3 regions of the Brevibacillus sp. SKDU10 genome follow, and region 3 is predicted to be linked to each of the others. Evidence: predicted binding sites of a transcription regulator. Region 3 holds the regulator's gene; each other region holds the start of a gene.
The links. Region 3 encodes LexA, which represses DNA repair genes until DNA is damaged. Its sites were predicted from a motif close to CGAACATATGTTCG; they were not measured.

Region 1 (5,143 bases), on a different contig from region 3:
CACCCATCATTACAAAGGAGCAACAGAAAATGAAATCCCTTAAACATGGGGACATGATTTGCCAAGTAGTATGATATTCATTCACATTTGGAATCTAATCAAGAAGTGAGCAAAAAAAGCTCACAATCATTTGTGAGCTTTTAAATACATAGGTTCTTGACTAACACTCGGATTCAGGAGTACTTCTTCTTTGTTTACTCCGTTTTGTTGCCCCTTCTAATACCTCTTCAAATGCATCTAAAATTTCAAGAAAATGTGATGCCTCTCTAAAAACATGATCGGCAAGAAGAGGAGGAATAATGCTCTTGATTCGACAAGCTTCGATTAGATCGCGAGCAGTTTTTTTAAAATCACGGAGTTGACGGACAGACACTCTATTCTGATCAACAAACTGCGATAGTAACGGAACAGTTTGAGATTGGGGACTCATGGAATCTAAATCAATGGCTTGGTATAGAAGTTGATCAAAGTCGTGGCTAAAGTCACGAGCTTGCTCAACCAATTTCCTTTCAGAAGGATCTAGTAAGTGATTAATGAATTTAGCATGATCAGCCATAATTTTAAGAAAGAAGACATTTTCATTAATAATGGCATCCGGCAAAGGATCTAGGGTTCCGGTGTTTAATTGTTCCAAACGCCTCGCAAAGTAAGCAGCTTCTCGGCTAACATGATCCACTAATAATGGAAAGTTATTACCTCCAATTTGACAGGAGATGATCAAACCTAATACCCTTCTTTTGAAAGCCCAAATTTGATTAACATAAGGAAGAATTTGAGCATTGAACTGACATATATATTGGGGGTCGGTATCTTCTGATAAGGAAAGGGCTTGAGCTTCTATATCTTCGAATATATGGTAAAAATACTCAGCTTCATTGATTAACTGGGTATCGTCACAATTAAAACCTAGCTTCAAAAAAAGCGAATGTTCCTTCATTATCCTAGACCAAAAACGAACTTCCTCAAGTGATCTAATTACAAATGCATCCGCCATCCAATGAATCCTCCCCAACATATGTATTTCTCTAAGTTTATGCAAGAGGCGTGTCTCAAATGTCTGTTGCTCACATTCATTATTGGATAGTCGATTAAATTACTTAATGCCACACACTGTAAAATTTACTTTATATCTGCTTGTTTATTAAGTTTTACTGAACACCTCTATCATAAACTAGTAGTTTTTAAATATTTAAAGCATAATTTTATTAGACATAGGCCTGTCAGTTACTTAGACAGGCCTATTTGACATCCTCTAGCATCCCAGAGTGACTAACCTTTACCTTTCAAAATAAAATTTTCACCTCTAAAAACTAATAGCATATGATACTGAGTTTTTTCGTAACAATTTGCTCGTTTATTTATAACTAACTATCAAAAAGTGGTACTTATTTTTCTCCACACTACCACATTCTTCAACAGGTATCGGTTAAAAATTCACATTGTCTTTGGTTTACAAAATGGTTTCAAATTGAGACATAGAACTCTTACAATTCTGTCATGTAAATGTAAGGTTATCCAATATGAACTATCGAGTAAATTAATTAAACTCTGTATCGAACCTAAAAAATTAGCTATTTTAAGTTCAATCAAGTCTTCTTGAGATTTTGTTACTTTTACAGTATTGATCTCAGTAGCTGCAAAGGTAGGAACGGCACTCCACCAACCTATTTATCCTTGCAAGATTTAAATCATTAACAATGGAAGACTATAGCAGCATAACAGTTCAATTGTTTATTTATAGCGCAGGGGTAATTGTGCTCTTCACTAAAGTTGCCGAAAAAATTCAAAATATTATAGACAAATTCAGAATATTTTTATAATATACAATTGTAAATAAAATACATATCAAGGAGTGAATTGGTAATGAAAAAATTAGTTGGCATTGCTTCAGTACTTGCTTTACTAGTATCGGCTACCCCCGCAATCGCAATGGAAATTCAATCTGAAAATACTGCTGTAGCAGTAGCTTCTATTATTAGTGACAGCCGAACATTAAAACCAGAAAAGAAATATGAGACACCTACTTTTAGAGCTTCCAGTAATACCTTGACTCTTACCGTAGATCAGTCATCCGACGGTTCTATAACCCATATTAAATATACCCTCTGGGATGATACTGGAAATCAGGTTGGTAAGGTATTTAATGTGAAAAAAAATGGAACTGCCTCCACTACATGGGATGTAAAAAAGGGAAAAAAATATACTTTAGAGATGCTCAATCGTAGTACACACAATGGTATTTTCATAGAAGCCACGACTGACTTTTCTATAGAATAGGTAAAGAAAAAAGAGACCTTCCTTCTATGATGGAACAGTCTCTTTTTTTGTCCCAAATGATAGTGATATGCTCTAGCAAAAGGAATGCTTATTTGTCAAATTAATTTCATTTTCGCAACCACTATGTTAGTTTAACCGTTAATTTATCAAAATTAACCACGGGTTTACATTCAAGCAATGTAAACAGATTATATATCACAAAAAATCCCCTTCTGGTGGATTATCTCTGTTCCCTTTACAATAAGGATATACAGCATAATTAACCGCAGGGGGTTTTATTGAAAATTTTATTCTTTCTAGTAAGTCTCTATTTCTTTTTTACCAAAAAACTGTTTCAGAGCCTTGTAAACCTCTCCTTTTTCCCGAATAATCGAGTACATGAATTTCGGATCTTTAATATGACGATATGCGGACATGAGAGTGCTGTGACGATTATACTGATTGAACTCCCTAAGATATATACGGACTAACCTTAAAAATAACTTACTTCTTATTATATTCATCACAAACTGATTATGTAGTAATATCCACTACATCCTCTACAGGTATCCACCAAAAATCCTCATCATTCTTTAACTTGATTTGTTTATACGTTGAATCAAACTTCTCTACCCAGCCCCAAGCAGATTCAATTACTCCTCTGCCCTCTTTTGTTTCTTTCCACCAGCTAATTGTTAATGCGTAGTCATACTGACGCGAGTCAGATATCCTGTAGCAAAACTCGGACAACTCATCCTCTTCAATGATCGGTTTCTCGATCAGTTTCTTATCCTCGTGATACTGACGTAACATTTCTGCATGTTCTGGCAAGATGAATTTCGTTACAAGTGGATCAAGAATTTTGCTAGCCATCAAAACATCTCCTTAAATACGAATATATGTTCTTATTTTATTAGATGATGAGGAGATTATACAATGGTTAGAATTGGTACTTTAGTCCGATATACATTAAAATCCATATTTTGTAATATATTCTTGATTTTGGAAAATTAAATATGGAGGTAATACGTTTATGAAGAAGTTTGCAACTACTGTAGTTACAGCTATGAGTGTGCTTAGTCTTCTCTCTATTTCACTTCCTACTAGTGCTTATGCAGAATCCAACCCCGCAGTAGAACTAAAAGGGGAAAATAATCAAGACATTCGAGTAAATATCCCTGATGACCTCCGCGGTAAAGTTTCTGAAGAAGAAATTAATGCAATTGTAAAGCAAGCGGGTGATGCTTCTGAGATTACCATTCATGATGTGTTTGAAGCTGAAAATTCTACTCCCCGGTCTACTCCCAAAAGCAACACCACCCCAAGCGAGATCGCTCCTCAAGGAGTGTTTACTTATTATGATTCTCCTGTGTTAAGAACGACTCGAAGCGATCAACCAACCCAAGCAATACAAATTATTTCGGTGGCGAGAGGCCAAACAATAACCCTTACTTCAAAAGAAGCAAGTAAGGTAAGTTCCCAAACTAGAATAAAGTCAAGCGTTACAGCAGGAGCAAATACTCCAGCATCAGCAGCTAGTGAAGTTGAATCACAAATTGGGGTAGAAGTTTCCAAAGAGTTCACTGTACAAGAAGAATTCAAAGGACCTTCAGAAGGCTCTGCATATAACACTCGTGTCTTTTACTGGACTGGCTTTTATGACGAAGGCACGTGGACAATGGACGAGAGAAATCGCTTTACTGATAATATAGTTGCTACTCACAAAGGTAATTTTAAGAAGCCCACAAGATGGTTACAATGGTCTCAGGACTATAAATAATAAAGAGAATGCGCCTTCTGGCGCATTTTTGATTTTTCTTAATTTTGTTATTATGGAATCAATTAACTATTTAGGGAGGGCGATACATATGGAGAAGAAACCTTCACTTTATTCTCTACTTGGCTTGGTATTGTTATTATATTTAGCATTGATTGCCACTTGGTATTTATTTTTACACGTTAACCCAGTAGATAAAACGGTTTATGTTAAGGATTCTAAGGAATCACGAGTCCACATTTCAACAACACAATCTGGGGATATATGGATATACAACGAGGATGATGCGACTATTAGTTTTATCGAAAACCCAAAAACAACCAAAAAAATTAATGTAATCAACTATGATTTTCGCAATCCAGGCAGATACAGATAAGGGAAACCCTACTTTTTTTAAGAGAAACATAATAAGTTAGATAAAAAAACAGAAAAGCCCTCCAACGGTTTAATTTCCGCCGGAGAGCTTTTCTGTTTTTTTATGACTTATTTATTTGATAAAGGAATATCTAAACTACCTGCTTTTCCCTTAAGGCTTACCCAAGAATTAACCGTTTTCTTTAGACCATTAAGTATGACATATTCCACTTCCCAATCAGATTTCCAACCTTTTCCATCACTAATCAAAGTTAGGGACCGAATTTCCCCAACATCTGTTCCAGAAAGATAGAACGTTTCAAGATCTCCTTGTTCAAAAGTACCATTTAACTCTTTCGTAAAAGAACCTTTCGATCCCCTGATAGTAACTTTAATATTTGAGTCAGTTCCCGCATCTGTAGATTCAGAGGTCTTAATTTCCAAAGTGTAATTTTTTTGAGCTTTTTGAACTTCTGAAACCTGATGAGCAGCAAACGAAGATGCAGGAGCGACTGACAACAAAACAGCAACAGCAGCTAACACTGGAGCAAATTTTTTCATAGAATAACCTCCATTTAATTAATATAATTACAGTAAAAATATACCACTAATTTTAAAATAAGTAAATTATAAATAATGAATTTTTTGGTAATATATCAATTTTTTATATTAACGAAAGATAGTCACTGAAAATAAGATAGAGCTTTTATTAATTTCATAGAAAGTATTTTATATAGCCCTCCAGTCTAATTTCAG
Region 2 (5,143 bases), on a different contig from region 3:
ATATAATCATGCATAAAAGATTCCATATTGCTAAAATCTAGCTTGTCAATGAGCCGCCAATAGTAAGAGAGTAGCAATTTATCATTGGTACGTGTTTCCGGAAAAAGTATCATCAGTTTTCTAACGTTTCGTACAACGGTCTCTTTTTTCACGTTATCCTTTTCCATTCTTGTTCTTTTGTTCCGTTACATATGAAAATTGATTCTCAAAATCTTCTGCCGGAATATCCATTTGTCTGTCTGCTACCTTTACTTTTACATAGTCTCTAAGGCCATTACTTCCCTTATGAGTACCTTCAATGACACCTACCGTACCGGATGTAACCATTTGATCCATGAATTCCAGATCCGTACATACTTTTACCTGTTGTCCTATCTCTTTTTTCATTTAATCCACTCCCGATGCGTTGTTCATTCCTTTACTCTCTAACCTCTCCCGAAAAATAAAGAAAATAGTCCATTGTCTCATCTAAGGGCTCATACATGATTCCGTTATCACCCTCAAACGGAGTTGTATGAATCACCCTTAATTCTTGGATTTGCTTGGGAATCCCATTAGGAAAGGCCATACAACTCATTTTTGTCCTGCTATCACGATTTAAATATTTACAAAAAACACAAGGTATCGTAAAATCCATTGCTATCCCCCCTTCCAGTTATTACATTCATATCCACCGTATTGCTGGTACCATTCTTGTATCTTCGGGTCGATGGGGATATCGGTCACTTTCGCCGTAAATGCCTCTGGAATTAATTCGATTGGATACCAACTGGTCGCATAGCTACAGAGATGATTCCCAATATAAGTAGCCTCTGAGTACGACAAGATGGTTTTCGGACCATAATTGTCAGGATCAAGCGCTGAAAATCGGTAAAATTGATCAGCCCCTACATTATGAAAATGTAGCCAATGACCTATTTCATGGATAATCGTTCGTAATTTATGAGGAGACGATTTTTGGCCAGATTGATATTCTGCTAGTGCAATCTTATCCGCATTGGCAAAATCGTATTTTTTGTTCACAACAACCTCTCCAGTGGGAGGATTAAAGTAACCATTTGCGCCTTTTGCATCCTTGATATTTATCGTGAGTTTATGTTTAGTGATCATGGTTTTGAAGCCGCAACAGTGATTCAAAAGATGAACAAGTCCTTCTGTTACATAATTAGCTGCGTAAACATTTCGTTGAAAATTAGCATCAATATTTATGCTATTACACCATTTTTCAGCTTCTGCTGCTGTTGCATACGGCTTCCATACAATTGGATTTTTACAAGTATCATCGTCATCCGGAATGGGTACGGGAACCGGATCAGGAGGTAGCGGATCGGGATAATTTCCATTATCAACGGTTCCAGTCAAAATTGGTTCAGCTTCTGGATCACAGAGAAGATGAAACATAACCTCTATTTGTTTTCTGTCGCCAGCCTCTGTATAGAATTCTAATTTACATATAGTCCCGGCCTTAATAGGGTGAGCGACTTGAAAATAGAGTCCCTCTTCAAAGTTTTTACAATAAATATTTTTAGCAATCAATTCGTTCCCAATGAGAAGATTCCAATAATCTGAGGGTGTGATAATATCGGATTTTATAGATATCGCATACAGCTCTACATCGTGTGATAAATGAAAAGTATCGGTAATTACTCTCTTAGTACCAGAGCTTCTCATCCCTTTTATATAAATATCTCTTCCGATAAAATGGGCTCTTGTCTTGGTAGGATAATAGGGAGGGTCTAATCTTCCGCCTACTACATATCTAGCTAACATTGGGTTAACTCTCCTTCATGCTTTCTTTAGGTAATCGTGTATCATAAAATGCTCATGTAAAAATAATGATCGGGGTAAGCTCGTCATCCGACCCTGGCATAGATCGCATACCTACATGTCTGGTAAATTTTCATTTATAGTAAAAGTAGTCGATCTATATCATTGAAAAGATGCAATAAATCTAAATATTTGCTGTACTTGGTATACATTTTTACTAGAAATTCATGTTTTTTTGCTTTTTTGCTAAATATTGTCGTTTTATGTCTTTAAAAAGTTGCGAAAATTCCTCCTAGTTAGATTGCAGATTTATTAGCATAATGATATATTTATTATGGAATGGATTTCGTCTCCTCTTTTTATCAGAATCACACCAAACATACGTGCTTAAGTTTGTTCATGGCTCGTGAGGCGTGGGACTTATTTAACCCTAATTGATTGGAAATTTGCGTTGGCTTCATATCTATTCCGTCTTCGGTAAATAGCATGTAGCTAATAATCTTCTGTTCTTGGTTTGTAAATAGGTGTTTATGAAACAGATAATCATTGCGCACATCAGCCAATCCGTAGCCCGCTTCATAATCTACACCATAGAAATGATCAACAGTCGATCCTTTTTCATCGTCGGTCCCATCACAAAAATGAACCATCGTACTTTTCTGTATAATCATTCGTCTTTTTTTCCGGTAGTAATCCATGACAGTTCTTCTAATTACCGTATGAGAAAAAGTAAAGAGATCCTTTTTAATAGCTCCTTTATTCATTGCAGTTAATATTCTTACAATAGAATCATGCTTTACATCCTCTCTATCTGCTATGTGGACCCCTGACAACACAAAATCAAATATTGGGTTTAAAATTCCAATATCTAGGATTTCCTCAGTGCCTTTGGCTTTTTCCATATCATAAATCCTCCTAACGACTACAAATATTATGAGAGCTAATCAACTTTGATAATTGGTTACTAGAGAAACTTATATTTGTGCATATTAGGTATTAGAAGAATAGAGAACTCTTAATTTTGTTGCATATTGCGTGTTGTCATTGATGGATAGTTGATACCAAAGGATTTCACTTCTATATATAAGTAAATGCTGACATGATCTAACTAACCTTAGTAATTTATTCTTAGGAAGTATATGTATAAGTAAGAAAATCCCCTAATTCTCTACATTTGTTTTTTCAACTCGTATTTTCACCTCCCCTTGCTAAGATCTTTGTTTGTTACAACTCCACTCTGGCGTACTTTTAGATCAGTAAATCTTGATTTGCAAGGACTTATCACCTAAAGTATTACAGGACTAAAAGCAGATTGTACGTTTAAGACCCAAGGTATCAACTATATTTTTACATCTAAGGTAATAGTCCTTCAGTAGCAAATACTATAGTAGTCGATACAACCTTTTGAAAAGTTGCACGATATTTCCACTTATAAATTACCCAGAAGCAGGAATGTACGTTCTCACTAGTTAAAAAAGCATTTCTTCGCATACATAAAAAGAGCCAATAACGAATCAATCGCCATTAGCTCTTTTTTCTTTTCTACCAACTATCGTTTTTGGAAAAGTAACATGATACATTCTTAAGCTGCTTGCAAATATGCTGTTAGTATCAACTAGCGTCCTTTTTGTAGCATGCCTACAATCTTGACAAAGCTATGCACATAATTGGCTCCTCGGCTCACAATTAGTCCAGCCGAAATGATAGAGACATGTTTCCACATATGTTGGAGGCCAAAAAGATTCAGCTCAAAAGCATAGCAGAGGATAATTCCTATTAAGATGGAAATAGAATAAGTCATTTGGTCTTTAACCCACTTCGAAAACAATCCTTTTATTATTTCTGTTAAGGATTCTGTTAAGAAGGCTAATAAAATAAGTAGCTGAGCTTTTTCCAATATAAAATCTGTCATTTGCCTTCACCTGTTCGGATACGTTGTAATACCAACATCATAAGAAAGCTACGCTTACTCAGAGCTAACATTCGACTTTTTACTTTTTCAGCCCAGGTATTATCAGTTACATAACCGTTACGAGTAAGATCAATCAAGGCTTTGGTCAGCATTCAAATGGCCCCTCCCTTTCGTTTCAAGTCCTTTTCATTCCCCTCTGCTGATTTTGTATCGATCATAGCTTATCCTCATTTCTAATCAGTGTGATCCCCATCTAAACGCAGCATTAACGATTCCACTTTTGTATTAAGCGATCTGTTTTCCGTCAGAAGTTTGAAGTTTTCTTGCCGTAATACCTCAATCTCTTGTTTTAATGCCTTGATTTCTTCCTTGTAGATTCGCAATTCCTCTCGCAATTCTGCTCGAAATGTCTGTTCAGCTTGCGATAATAATTGACGATCTGAGATACTAACTTCTTTTTGATTGTTATTGCGGCCAGATATATAACCGATAATACCTGTACTAAGGGATACTGCTCCTCCAATGATGGCGATCATCACATTCGCATCCATGCTCATTTCACCTTCTTTTTGTCTGTAAACGTTACGTAAAGTTCAAGGCTGATCCTCGTATAGGCTAGGGAAAGTTGCATCGTTTTCGATGCTTAAGACTGGACTTGCGTGAAACGATTTTGTACATCAGGCATCACATGTATTTTAACATCTTTTAATATAAGTAAAATGAGTAAAAAATTAACCCCTGCCACGAAGGACAGAGGTTATTACTCTTACATAATAAAGACATACCCATATTCAGCTACGACATCAATATGACTTTCAATCTCACTGTATACGTTAATGATACATGAGCATGAGAGATCGGAGTCAATGTTCTTTCGTACGCTAATACTTCCGCTCAGTAAGGATTTTTCCCATATTTCCATAGATGACCAAATATCGGCATTATTTTGAACCCGAATAGCCATTGTTCCTAAGAGATTACGATGCTCTTTTAGGAGGAGTAAGGAAAGCAATTCAGAGAAATCCTCTCGTCTGACAGCGACATGACTTAAAAGATTGGCATTTGAAAATACTCTGATGGAAATTGTTGAATGCAAATCATTTCCATCAGCTACTCGAACGATCAGATTACTGTCTACTGAAGCAGAGTCCGATAATCGAACGGCAAAGAAACACCACAGAAAGGCGTAACGCATTTTACGGGCACTAATTTGGCCTTCTACATCAGCTTTCCCTAAGGCGTTTACCACCAAGTGACCAGAACATTCGGATCTGTCTTGTAATTGAACGGCCAATGTAGAAGGAAAATCATGTTGTCTACTAGTGCGAACCTGAATACTTGACCCTAAATATCCTGATTGAACCTGATTCAAACTCTCTAAATCTGAGACAGCTTTTACCCTAATAGTGACAAAAGAAGGTACATCCTTTCCTTTCTGATAGGGAATAGCTAAGTGTCCTGTAA
Region 3 (5,143 bases):
ATAACGTGATAAAAAGACTAGTGAATCGTCACGTTTCCTGTAATAGTAACAGGTTTTATACTAGCGTTTTGCAGAATAACAATCCAATGTGAATGTCGTGGGACGGTTACAGTAGAGCCTTTTGGATAGATTTTTTCAGCTCCGTAGGTATTTGCATTCAGTAGATACCAGCCCAATGAGTCTACTTTCTTATCAAACGTAACCGTTACGCTGCCACCTTTCGCGAGGAAAAAAGGGCCTGTGACACCAGCTTCTCCATAACCTCTATCCCATTCCTTTACCGTTAGTGCAAATGGAATAGAATATTGGCTGTAAGCATTACTACTACTAGTTACTTTTGTTGTGCTATGCTTATCTAAAGCCGCATAGCTAGTCGAGGACAGTAAGAAAACAATTGGTACTGCCAATAAAGAACAAACGATTTTGTGCATCTTGCAACCTTCCTTTCCGAAATAGGATATACAGGCTTGGAGCGGGGACAATTTAGTGTATAGTATTAATTTCTCTAAATGTAACATTTCACCTGTTGTCCTTATACCTTTTTCTTGCTGTCCTTTTGCCTGTATGAAGTGGAAAAAGGGAGCCGGTAAAGAGCGCTACAGGTAAATAGGTCAAGCTTTGCTAAAAACGAGATCATAAAAAAGAGCAGGACCATGTATATGTAGGAAAAGACACGTTTAGCGAACAAGAAAAAGGAAACTCCTAGTAAAAATGAAACGTAGGAGAGCACTGAAACGTACATATAGAAAACGGGTCAGATGCAACAAAGAGGGGGTTTAAACATGGATGTTTTATTATGGTTGATCGTTATACTTCTATTTGGTCTAAGTATTGCTGGTATTTTCTTCCCAGTGTTACCTGATACGATCATGTTATGGGGCGGTTTTTTACTATATCAATTCGCGATTGCAGAGCCTGGAGCAGGATTGCCGGTTTCCTTCTGGTGGGGAATGGGAATTTTGAGTGTGGTGTTATTTGGTGCTGACCTATTGACTAATATGTACTTTGTTAAAAAATATGGTGGCTCAAAAGCATCAGCAATCGGGTCAATATTAGGTGTTATTATTGGTGTACTTACGTTTCCGCCATTTGGTATGATTATTCTCCCATTTATATTTGTATTATTAATTGAAATGCTGATGCAAAAACAACCGGCAGAACGAGCTTTTAAGATAGCGATAGGAAGTCTTATAGGTTTCTTTAGCAGTGTCATCATGAAAATCTCTATCCAACTCATCATGATTATCTGGTTCTTTATTGTTGCTTGGTAAAACTTATTGTGGATCGTTACATTGGATTTTGAGTGTGATCCATTCCATAAAACCGAGATTGTCAAATTCTCTATCATTTACTGTAGGGAAAACGGCAATCTCGGTTTATTTGTGTTTACACATCAGGATTAGAGAAGGCTTGTTTGAAGACTTGCTTGAAGACTTGCTAAAAAAGAAACCTGTTTTAAGTGGCTATGTAGCTAATTTACACCTAAATATAAGCCAATAATAGGAGAAACACGAAAGGTATCAAGGAGCTAGGCAGAGTGGAGCATAAAATAAACCGTTACGAACAATAAATTTGAGTAGTAAAAAACTCTTGGCGAGTATGATCTTCACCAAGAGTTTGTACGTGTAAGCACGTGAGAAGTTAAAAATCCAATGCACTAGTGGAAAAGGCGGTAAACGCCAATTACTTTACCTAAAATCGTCACATTATCTAAAATGATTGGTTCTAGCTGTGAGTTTTCCGGTTGTAGACGGAAGTGAGTTTTCTCTTTAAAGAAACGTTTTACAGTTGCTTCATCCTCTTCGGTCATGGCTACCACGATATCTCCGTTATTCGCTACATTTTGTTGGCGGACAATTACATAATCGCCATCTAAAATGCCTGCTTCGATCATGCTCTCTCCCATAACGCGCAACATGAACACATTGTCAGACGTAACGATGTTTTCTGGCAATGGGAAATATTCTTCCACCTGTTCAATAGCTGTAATAGGTTGACCTGCCGTTACCTTACCAACCACTGGTACTCGAACGATGGAGCTTTCATAATCGTCCTGTAGACGAGTCTCGTCCAATAATTCAATAGCACGTGGCTTAGTAGGATCACGGCGGATTAAGCCTTTCTTTTCAAGTCTTGCGAGATGACCGTGAACAGTGGAACTGGAAGCTAGTCCTACGGCTTCACCGATTTCTCGAACAGACGGGGGATAACCTTTATCTTTTACTTCCTTACGAATAAAATCAATGATCGCTTGTTGGCGATTGGAGAGTTTGGACATTTCGAACACCTCATTCTCTCGATCCAGATATTTTCTACATTATACCATGAGAATTTGCGTTCGACAAACATTAGTTCGATTCTTTCGCTTGACAGGAATGTTTGTTCGCATTATGATGATGTTATCGAAATGAGAACAAACGTTTGCGAGGGTGATGATAATGATGGTACAATCTAGCAATTGTCAGAATCTATATAAAGATAAAACAATGACGAGTAAGAACACATTGGTACATCATAGAAAAGGGATAACGCGAGGGCAAGCAATCGTAACGTTATTGCTGATCATAGTATCTTTTGCAGCAGGCAGCATGATTTTTGGAAAAGAGAAAGTGGCTATTGCGGCTCCTCATACACAGCAGGCAGCTTTAGTCATTACAATTCAGCCAGGTGATACGCTGTGGAGTATTGCACAAGCTTATCAACAGGAATCTGGGCTATCAGCCAGAGAACTAATGGATGAGATCATGAAACAAAATCAGTTAGATAGCCCCATGATTTATGCAGGAAATAATCTAGCTATTCCAGTATACCGATAAGCGAAAGCCATAATTTATATCTCCTCTCCTTTGGTCTTGTGTTATAATAAAGAGAAGTTAGTTGAGGAGGTATCACCATTGGTTACTGATGCAGAAATAAAACGTATTAATGAATTAGCCAAGAAATCGAAGGGTGTTGGCTTAACTCCAGAAGAAAAAGCGGAGCAACAAGCTCTTCGTCAAAAATACATTGATGCTATGAAGGCTTCCTTGAAATCTAGTTTAGATTCGATCCGTTATGTAGAGGATGAGGAACCTAAGCATAAGCACTAGTCTATGTGATTTTTCCAATGATCCGTAGTAATAGTGCTGTGAAACAGGTTTTTACAAGTAAATAAGAGGCGATGGAGTTCGCCCTAAGCGCCAATAGGCTAATGACTCCTACCAGTAATATTGCTGGTAGGAGTTTATTTGTATATATGTGAAAAATAATGGATAAAGGAGAGAATGCATGTCTTTTTTAATTGTTGGACTATCAGGAATGATGGGGGCTGTATCTCGATATTTAGTAGGAGCATGGACATCGGGCTGGTGGGAGCTGTCATTTCCTTTAGGTACGCTAGTAATTAACTTGATAGGCTGTATCGGATTGGGAGTTCTCAATCAATATCTCTTAACCCGAAATCAACTGCCTGCTTGGTTTACCTTAGGAGTAGGAACAGGGTTTATTGGTTCTTTCACGACCTTTTCGACTTTTAGTGTAGAGACACTTACCCTTTGGCATCAGCATCAATATGGACTTGCCATTTGCTATGTGCTGGCCAGTCTATGGGGTGGTTTATTGATGGTATGGCTGGGTTCTTGGATAGGTACCCAATTAGCACAGAGAGGGAGCGATACTGATGCTGTTGAATAGTATAGGAGCAGCATTGGGCGGCTGTCTTGGGGCCATGGCTCGTTACGGAATCAGTTCTCTGATCAATCAGCGTTATAAAGGAATGTTCCCTTTAGCGACCTGCTGTATTAATATTTTGGGTTGTTTTTTATTAGGGGTACTAACAAGCTCTTCCTTAGCTCCATTTTTTATCGTAACGGCAGGCACAGGTTTTATGGGGGCTTTTACGACCTTTTCTACATGTAAGTGGGAGAGCTATTCATTAGTTACAACAAAACGTTACCAGATAGGATTCATATACTTGCTTATTAGTTATTCTGTGGGGATTTTATCTGCAGCACTAGGGATGCTGCTCGGGGTACATTTGTGATTTTTAAGATTATCCTTGGAATTGCTTTTTCATTTTGATAAGATAAATATTCGTTTGATGAAAAGGAGGTTAGTCATGTGACCATTCATCATCCTGCATATAAGGAAGAACAAGATCGGCTGGATAAAACAGTACATACGATTGAAAAGGAGATTGGACAGCTGCGAGAGGATTTGCGAGAGGCAACGGACGATTATGTCAAACAAGTAGTCAATTCCTCGAAAGCTAGGGATCTCTTTCATCTGGAAAGCTCTGTGAAAAAGCCTTACTTTGGTCGAGTAGATTTCATGAAAGACGAAACCTATGAAATGGATTCCGTATATATTGGAAAGCGTGGGATTGTAGAACGCGACACAATGGATAGTGTTGTAGTAGATTGGCGTGCACCTATCGCTAGCCTTTATTATAGCGGGGAGAGCAAGGATGCTTTTTACCGAACATTACAGGGAATTGTACGTGGAGAAGTAAAGCTTAAGCGTAATTTTGCTATAGAAGATGGTCGGATTACAGGAATTTATGATGGTGCGTTAAAAGAGACGATCAATCGCGAAATCGGGACGCCAGAGGATTTTCTGGAAGAAGGTTATATTGACGAATTCTTAGCTTCTAGTCTGAATCAAAATAACGATAGTCGATTAAAGGATATCGTTGCTACCATTCAAACGGAACAGAATGATATCATACGTGCAGAAAAAGATCGGGCTATTGTGGTTCAAGGGGTAGCTGGAAGCGGAAAGACTACGATTGCATTACACCGCCTTTCCTATTTAATTTATAATTACCAGCATTTGATTGCGTCTAAGAAATTTATGGTATTTGCTCCTAATAAGCTGTTTTTAACATATATTTCGGATGTATTACCCGAATTAGGTGTGGAGGATGTACAACAAGCCACTTTCTCAGAGTGGGCTGCCAAACAGGTAAAGGTACTTTTACCAAAAGGATGGCGAATTGTTGATCCGAGCAAGCCATTGTTGCTTTTCTTTGAAGACGATGCTAGTAAGCAGGTACAAAAGCGTCAAACGTGGAATCGGATGTCTTTTAAGGGTTCTATTCATTGTCGCAATATGCTAGATAAGTATATGGATTACTTGTTGCATGAGCTGATTACCTATAAGGATT

Region 1: AYJ08_RS17440 (YolD-like family protein) is a predicted target of LexA. The motif match lies at 3,149-3,162, and genes of this name have one in related genera.
Region 2: AYJ08_RS09450 (sigma-70 RNA polymerase sigma factor region 4 domain-containing protein) is a predicted target of LexA. The motif match lies at 2,737-2,750, and genes of this name have one in related genera.

What each region holds. Positions count from the first base shown of each region.
Region 1 is NZ_LSSO01000184.1:310-5,452, reverse strand. It holds gene AYJ08_RS17460 (YmaF family protein) at 1-43, shown strand, start outside; gene AYJ08_RS17455 (DUF2935 domain-containing protein) at 161-994, opposite strand; gene AYJ08_RS17450 (hypothetical protein) at 1,864-2,277, shown strand; partial or broken gene AYJ08_RS24575 (sporulation protein YhbH) at 2,574-2,726, opposite strand; gene AYJ08_RS17440 (YolD-like family protein) at 2,791-3,129, opposite strand; gene AYJ08_RS17435 (hypothetical protein) at 3,290-4,036, shown strand; gene AYJ08_RS17430 (hypothetical protein) at 4,125-4,409, shown strand; gene AYJ08_RS17425 (PLAT/LH2 domain-containing protein) at 4,517-4,948, opposite strand.
Region 2 is NZ_LSSO01000142.1:7,689-12,831, reverse strand. It holds gene AYJ08_RS09470 (hypothetical protein) at 1-152, opposite strand, end outside; gene AYJ08_RS09465 (hypothetical protein) at 154-387, opposite strand; gene AYJ08_RS09460 (hypothetical protein) at 419-577, opposite strand; gene AYJ08_RS09455 (hypothetical protein) at 640-1,770, opposite strand; gene AYJ08_RS09450 (sigma-70 RNA polymerase sigma factor region 4 domain-containing protein) at 2,136-2,669, opposite strand; gene AYJ08_RS09445 (hypothetical protein) at 3,383-3,679, opposite strand; gene AYJ08_RS23505 (hypothetical protein) at 3,676-3,831, opposite strand; gene AYJ08_RS09440 (coiled-coil domain-containing protein) at 3,913-4,230, opposite strand; gene AYJ08_RS09435 (DNRLRE domain-containing protein) at 4,446-5,143, opposite strand, start outside.
Region 3 is NZ_LSSO01000090.1:67,484-72,626, forward strand. It holds gene AYJ08_RS05670 (hypothetical protein) at 18-431, opposite strand; gene AYJ08_RS05675 (DUF456 domain-containing protein) at 783-1,271, shown strand; gene lexA (transcriptional repressor LexA) at 1,658-2,278, opposite strand; gene yneA (cell division suppressor protein YneA) at 2,439-2,816, shown strand; gene AYJ08_RS05690 (DUF896 domain-containing protein) at 2,895-3,089, shown strand; fluoride riboswitch at 3,148-3,207, shown strand; gene crcB (fluoride efflux transporter CrcB) at 3,268-3,672, shown strand; gene AYJ08_RS05700 (fluoride efflux transporter FluC) at 3,659-4,021, shown strand; gene AYJ08_RS05705 (HelD family protein) at 4,099-5,143, shown strand, end outside.